Regions from separate parts of the Streptomyces sp. MUSC 14 genome, predicted to be linked through region 3. Evidence: riboswitches for the same ligand, from Rfam matches in the RefSeq annotation. Region 3 holds a riboswitch; each other region holds the start of a gene.
What was found. A riboswitch is a leader RNA that binds a small molecule or an ion and turns the genes downstream of it on or off. The one in region 3 is predicted to bind thiamine pyrophosphate.
Positions count from the first base shown of each region.

Region 1: linked by a shared signal. The riboswitch ahead of thiC (phosphomethylpyrimidine synthase ThiC) and the one ahead of thiO (glycine oxidase ThiO) in region 3 are both predicted to bind thiamine pyrophosphate.
Region 2: linked by a shared signal. The riboswitch ahead of BIV25_RS30720 (thiamine ABC transporter substrate binding subunit) and the one ahead of thiO (glycine oxidase ThiO) in region 3 are both predicted to bind thiamine pyrophosphate.

Region 1 is NZ_MLYN01000042.1:118,522-120,783, forward strand. Features, by position in the region: gene BIV25_RS26630 (YibE/F family protein) at 1-1,087, opposite strand, end outside; TPP riboswitch at 1,169-1,346, shown strand; gene thiC (phosphomethylpyrimidine synthase ThiC) at 1,339-2,262, shown strand, end outside.
Region 2 is NZ_MLYN01000050.1:134,332-136,593, forward strand. Features, by position in the region: gene BIV25_RS30715 (iron ABC transporter permease) at 1-36, opposite strand, end outside; gene BIV25_RS30720 (thiamine ABC transporter substrate binding subunit) at 84-1,166, opposite strand; TPP riboswitch at 1,235-1,343, opposite strand; gene rlmN (23S rRNA (adenine(2503)-C(2))-methyltransferase RlmN) at 1,397-2,262, opposite strand, start outside.
Region 3 is NZ_MLYN01000021.1:88,380-90,641, forward strand. Features, by position in the region: gene thiS (sulfur carrier protein ThiS) at 1-192, opposite strand, end outside; gene thiO (glycine oxidase ThiO) at 189-1,382, opposite strand; TPP riboswitch at 1,380-1,491, opposite strand; gene BIV25_RS12970 (hypothetical protein) at 1,545-1,895, shown strand; gene BIV25_RS12975 (NAD(P)/FAD-dependent oxidoreductase) at 1,928-2,262, shown strand, end outside.

The DNA.
Region 1 (2,262 bases), on a different contig from region 3:
CGCCGAGCGAGCCGATGATGACGCCGGCGAGCAGAAGACCGCTCATGTCGATCTTCGGGTAGAGGCCGTGGATCAGGCCGGTCTGGTCGTCGGTGTTGCCGGTGAGCGCGGCCCAGTCGATGAACTGTGAGCCGAGGAGGCCGATCAGTGCCAGTGAGGCGAGCGTGCCGAGCACGGCCACCGATGTACGGGCGGACAGGCCGTGGCACATGTAGAGGGCGATCAGCATGATCGTGCTGGACCCGATCACCGCCACGAGGAGCGGGTTCGAGCCCTGCAGGATCGCGGGCAGGATGAAGAAGTTCAGCACCATGAAGCTGATGGCCAGCGCGACGAGCGCCATGACGCCGCGCAGTCGGCCCACGACCACGACGGCGAGCGCGAAGATCCCGGCCAGCAGGCCCATCGGGAAGCGGCGGTTGACGTCGGTGACGGAGTACTGCAGGTCCTTGGGCGCCGAGGGTTCGTACGCGACTACGACGCTCTCGCCCTGGTGCAGCTGCCGTGGCTGGTCGGGCTGCACGATCTCGGTGAAGGTGCGGCCCTTGTCCTTGCCGGTGTCGATCCGGATCGTGGCCTTGTGGCAGGTGCCGTTCGCCTCCTGCTGGGCCGAGTTACCCTCCGCGGTGGAGGTGTCGCCGGTGGGGGTCTCGCCGGAGGCGTTCACCGACTTGCAGCTGACCTCGACGACCTGGGTGACCGTGGCCTGCTGGGTCTGCTGGTCGAAGCCGACGCCGGTGCGCTTGTGCGGCGGCGCACCGCCCGGCCACAGCACCACGAGCCCCACCACGACAGCGGCGGTGAAGGGGATCAGGATCGCCGCGATGACCTTGCGCAGGTGCCGGGAGACCGGCGCGGCAGGCCCATGGCTGTGACTGTGGCCGTGTGCGTGACCAGGAGCTTGCGCGTGCCCGTGCGCGTGGCCGCGGTCGTGGCGATGGTCGTCGTCACCGCCGGATCCCCGCCCGGGGCCGTGGCCGGAGTCGTGCCCGTGCCCCGCCGCGGTGACGGCCCGGCCGTGGCCGTCGCCTGCCGCTGAGCCGTCCCGGCGGCGGGGCTCGGGGGGCTGATACGGGTACTGCTCCATCCTGGTCACGGCCCGAATCATTGCAAGAACGCCCGGGGCCCACTGTTCAGTACGCCACATATGACGCTAGCGTGGAGGCACCTTTGCACACGCGGGAGCTCGGAGCACCGGGCTGAGAGGGCGCTGACCTCCGTATTCGCGATGTTTCACGTGGAACGAAGTCTGTTCCACAGGAAGCACCGGCAGACGGGAACCGCTGCGTCGACCGCCGAACCTGTTACCGGGTAATGCCGGCGTAGGGAGTAGGTCTCATGACCAACAAGGACGCACGCACGCCTGTCTCCGTTCAGGACGAGAAGTCCGAGGAGACCGGGAAGTCCATCGGCTGGCACAAGGCGTATGTCGAGGGCTCGCGCCCCGACCTGCGCGTGCCGGTCCGCCAGGTGCACCTGACCAACGGGCAGTCGGTCACGCTGTACGACACGTCGGGCCCGTACACCGATCCAGACGTCGACACCGACGTCCGCAGGGGCCTGCCGCCGCTGCGGGAGAACTGGATCATCGCCCGTGGTGACACCGAGGAGTACGCGGGTCGTCCCGTCCGTCCCGAGGACGACGGGATCAAGCACACGTCGCCGCGCGGCGGGCTGCGCAACCTCGACGCGGTCTTCCCGGGACGGCCGCGCCAGCCGCGCCGGGGCCGCAGCGGCCAGGCGGTGACGCAGCTCGCGTACGCGCGCCGGGGCGAGATCACACCGGAGATGGAGTACGTGGCCATCCGGGAGAACGTTTCGCCCGAGGTGGTCCGTGACGAGATCGCGGCCGGCCGTGCGGTGCTGCCGGCCAACGTCAACCACCCGGAGATCGAGCCGATGATCATCGGCAAGCGGTTCCTGGTGAAGGTCAACGCCAACATCGGCAACTCCGCGGTGACCTCCTCCATCGAGGAGGAGGTGGAGAAGATGACCTGGGCGACCCGTTGGGGTGCCGACACGGTCATGGACCTGTCTACCGGCCGCAACATCCACACGACGCGCGAGTGGGTGCTGCGCAACTCCCCCGTTCCCATCGGAACGGTGCCGCTCTACCAGGCCCTGGAGAAGGTCGACGGCAGGGCCGAGGAGCTGACCTGGGAGATCTACAAGGACACGGTCATCGAACAGGCCGAGCAGGGCGTGGACTACATGACCGTCCACGCGGGCGTCCGGCTGCCGTACGTGCCGCTCACCGCCAAC
Region 2 (2,262 bases), on a different contig from region 3:
GAAGAACAGCGCGAAGAACGCGACGGGCAGGGCCATCAGCCCGAGCCGCGTCACGTTCCCGCGTATCCTCCGCCGGGGTTCGGCTACTTCAGTACGAGCGACGTCCACGCCTTGACCCACTGGTCGCGGTTGGCAGCGATCTTGCCGGGGGCCATCGTCTCGGGGTGCCGGGCGGCCGGGCCGTACTCGGTGAACTCGGCGGGCACCTTGGCCCCCTTCAGCACCGGGTAGACGTACATGTTGAGCGGCATGTCCTCCTGGAACTCCTTGGAGACCAGGAAGTCGATGAACGCCTTGGCGCCCTTGGGGTTCTCGGCGTTGCTCAGCAGCCCGGCGAACTCGATCTGCCGGAAGCAGGTGCCGTTCGCCACGCCGGTCGGGGCGGTGCTGGGCCGCTTCTTGGCGTAGATCACCTCGGCGGGCGGCGAGGACGCGTACGACACGACGAGCGGCCGGTCACCGCCCGCCTTCCTGCCCTCGGAGGAGCCGGAGAACTCCTGGTAGTAGGCCTGCTCCCAGCTGTCGACGACCTTGACGCCGTTGGCCTTCAGCTTCTTCCAGTAGTCCTGCCAGCCGGTGTCGCCGAACTGTGCGGCGCTGCCCAGCAGGAAGCCGAGGCCCGGCGAGGAGGTGGCCGCGTTCTCGGTGACCAGGAGGTTCTTGTACGCCGGCTTGGCCAGGTCGGCGAAGGACTGCGGCGGGGTCAGCCTGTGCTTGCTGAAGTACGCCTTGTCGTAGTTGACGCAGATGTCGCCGTAGTCGATCGGCGTGACCCGGTGCCGGCCCTTGTCCAGCTGGTAGGCGGCGCCGACCTGGTCGAGCCCCTTGGCCTGGTACGGCTGGAAGAGGCCGTTGTCGAGGGCGCGGGAGAGCAGGGTGTTGTCGACGCCGAAGAAGACGTCGCCCTGCGGGTTGTCCTTGGTCAGGATGGCCTTGTTGACCGCCTGCCCGGCGTCGCCGTCCTTGAGGACCGTGACCTTGTATCCGGTCTTCTTCTCGAAGTCCTGGAGCACGTTCTTGGAGACGGCCCACGAGTCGTGGCTGACGAGGGTGACGGTCTTGGAATCGGCTCCGCTCCTGGTGTCCGTGGAGCCGCACGCGGTCAGCGTCGGCATGGCGACGAGACCGAGGCCGACGGCGACGGCCACGAGGGTCTTGTTGTGCACTGGATGTCCTCCTGGGGTTGGCCAGGAAGAACGCGGCCCTGCCCGGATTTCCGGGCAGGGCGCAACAGCTTGAGTGATGACCGAACTTCCTACCCAGAATGACCTGGGCGAGGTTCAGAGGGTCTGCGGCCCTGTCCGCCGCACTCTCAGCGCTGTGGCGCTCCCCTGTCGGAATATGAAGGTGTCGATATGGAGATGTCGATATGAAGATGTGCGTGACGGTGGCCAGATTACCGCTCGGTGGCCGCCAGCTGACCACAGGCTCCGTCGATCTCCTGGCCCCGGGTGTCCCGGACGGTGACGGGCACCCCGTGGGCCGCGATGGCCTCGACGAACGCCTTCTCGTCCTCGGGCCGTGAGGCGGTCCACTTCGAGCCCGGCGTCGGGTTCAGCGGAATGAGGTTGACGTGCACGGGCTTGCCCCGCAGCAGCCGGCCGAGCCGGTCACCGCGCCAGGCCTGGTCGTTGATGTCGCGGATCAGCGCGTACTCGATGGACAGCCGGCGCCCGCTCTTCTCGACGTACTCGAACCCGGCGTCCAGCACCTCGCGCACCTTCCACCGCGTGTTCACGGGGACGAGGGTGTCGCGCAGCTCGTCGTCGGGAGCGTGCAGGGAGATCGCGAGCCGGCACTTGAAGCCCTCGTCGGCGAACCGGTGGATGGCCGGCACGAGCCCGACCGTCGAGACGGTGATGCCGCGCTGCGAGAGCCCGAGTCCGTCCGGCGCCGGGTCGGTGAGCGCGCGAATGGCCCCGACCACCCTCTTGTAGTTGGCGAGCGGCTCCCCCATGCCCATGAAGACGATGTTGGAGAGCCGGGCGGGCCCGCCGGGCACCTCGCCGTCCCGCAGCGCGCGCATGCCGTCGACGATCTGGTGGACGATCTCGGCCGTGGACAGGTTCCGGTCCAGACCCGCCTGTCCGGTGGCGCAGAACGGGCAGTTCATGCCGCAGCCCGCCTGCGAGCTGATGCACATGGTGACCCGGTCCGGGTAGCGCATCAGCACGGACTCGACCAGCGTGCCGTCGAACAGGCGCCACAGCGTCTTGCGGGTGGTGCCCTGGTCGGTGGCCAGATGCCGGACGACGGTCATCA
Region 3 (2,262 bases):
GGCGGTGAGGACTTCCACGCGATCGCCCTCGCCCAGCGGTGTGCTCGCCCACTGCGCGCGCGGGACGACGGTTTCGTTGACGGCCGCGGCCACCCCGGAGGGCGCGGCGGCCAGGGAGCGGACGACGGAGTCGAGCGCGGTGCCCGCGACGATCTCCCGGCGCTCTCCGTTGACAGAGATCGAGATGTTCATGCGGGCTGCTCCTGAAGGACGGCGGACGGGGCGGTGACGCCGAAGCGCCGCGGTGTGAACGGGCGGGCTTCTTCCGGCAGTTCGCCGTCGGCCAGCAGCCCGGCCATGACATCGCCGGTGACCGGCGTGAGCAGCACCCCGTTGCGGTAGTGACCGGTGGCCAGCAGCAGCCCGTCGAGCCCGGACGGGCCGAGCAGCGGCGCGTTGTCCGGCGAGCCGGGGCGCACCCCCGCGCGGGTCTCGGTGAGCGGCAGCTCGGTGATGCCCGGCACCAGCTCATGGGCGTCGCGCAGCAGCTCGTACACGCCGCCCGCGGTGACCGTCGTGTCCCAGCCCAGCTCCTCGCTGGTAGCGCCGACGACCAGCTCGCCGTTCTCCCGGGGCACCAGGTAGACGTGGCCGCCACGGACGACGGCCCGCACGGTACGGCTCAGAAACGGCGCGTACGCGCGCGGTACGGCCAGCCGCAGCACCTGCCCCTTGACCGGCCGCACCGGCGGCAGCAGCGCCTCGGGCACGCCCGCGAGCCGCCCGCTCAGGCTGCCGGCCGCGAGCACCACCTGCCCGGCGCGCGGCGCGGTGCCGTCGGCGAGGGTGACCCCGGTGGCGCGGCCGCGCGCGACGTCCAGCCGCTCGGCCCACGCGCGGTGGAGCACCACGCCGGAGCGCTCGCACGCGACGACGAGGGCCGCCGCGAGCCGCCGCGGGTCGATCTGGTGGTCGCCGTCGACCCGCAGTCCGCCGCGTACCCCGGGCGCCAGCATCGGCTCCAGGCGTCGGCACTCCCGCCCGGACAGCCACTGCGACTCCAGGCCGCAGCGCTCCTGCAGGACGTGCAGTTCCCGCAGATGGGCACGGTCGTCGGCGTCGAGCGCGACCTGGAGGGTGCCGCAGCGGCGGTAACCGAGGTCGTGACCGGTCAGCTCGGTCAGCTCGGCCGCGAAGTCCGGGTAACGGCGCGCCGATTCGAGGTTGAGGGCGAGCAGGGTCTCCTCGCCGTAGTGCAGTTCGGTGACCGCGGCCAGCATCCCGGCCGCGACCCGCGCGGCCCCGCCGCCGGGCTCGGGGTCCACCACGGCCGTGGCGAGCCCGCGCTGCGCCGCGCGCCAGGCCGTGACCAGGCCGATGATTCCGCCCCCGATGACGAGGACGTCGGACGTGTCGGATGTGTCGGACGTACGTGACGGCATGGGCGTCCAGCCCCTCCCTTCGCCGGCATGACCCGGATCAGGTTCGTACGGTCGGAGGCCGCCAGCCTCCCTCTCAGCCCGGTGCGTCCGGGCTCCCGCGAGTGCTTGTACGGTGGCCACCCTAGCCCGCGGCCCGCCTCACCCGTAAGGGAGCCCCCGTCCATGGCACGCTCGCTCGACGGACTGATCCTCGCCCCCGTCGCGGACCAAGCCCCAGGTCAGGTGGGTACGCGCACCCGGTTCCTGTACCACGAGAAGGACGGCGAGATCTGGGCCGAGTACGCGGGCGGCGACGTGGTCCGCGGCCATCTGGTCGGCACCCGGGAGGGGGACCGGCTCGACTTCCGCTACGTCCAGCTGAAGACCGACGGCACGACCTCCTGCGGCCACTGCGTGTCCACCGTCGCGGAACTGCCGGACGGGCGGGTGCGGCTGGCGGAGACCTGGGAGTGGGAGTCGCAGGCGGGGAGCGGGACGAGTGTTGTGGAACAGGTCACCGAGCACGCCCCATGACTGACGGAATGTCACGTGTCTATGGTGATCGGGTGAGCGAGCAGACAGCGGAAGAGCGCACGTCACCGGGGCGGCGCATGGTCGTCGTCGGCGCGGGCATGGCCGGGGTGCAGACCGCGGTCGCCCTGCGCGAACAGGGTTTCAAGGGCACCGTCACCCTGATCGGCGCCGAACCGCACCAGCCCTACGACCGGCCGCCGCTGTCCAAGGCCGTCCTGCTCGGCAAGGCCGAGGACTCCGCCTTCGAGGTGGACTTCGAGTCCCTCGGCGTCGAGCTGCGGCTCGGCTGCGAGGCGCTGGGCCTGCGCCCGGCCGCGCACGAGCTGGACACCGAGTCCGGCCCGGTCCCGTACGACGTGCTGGTCCT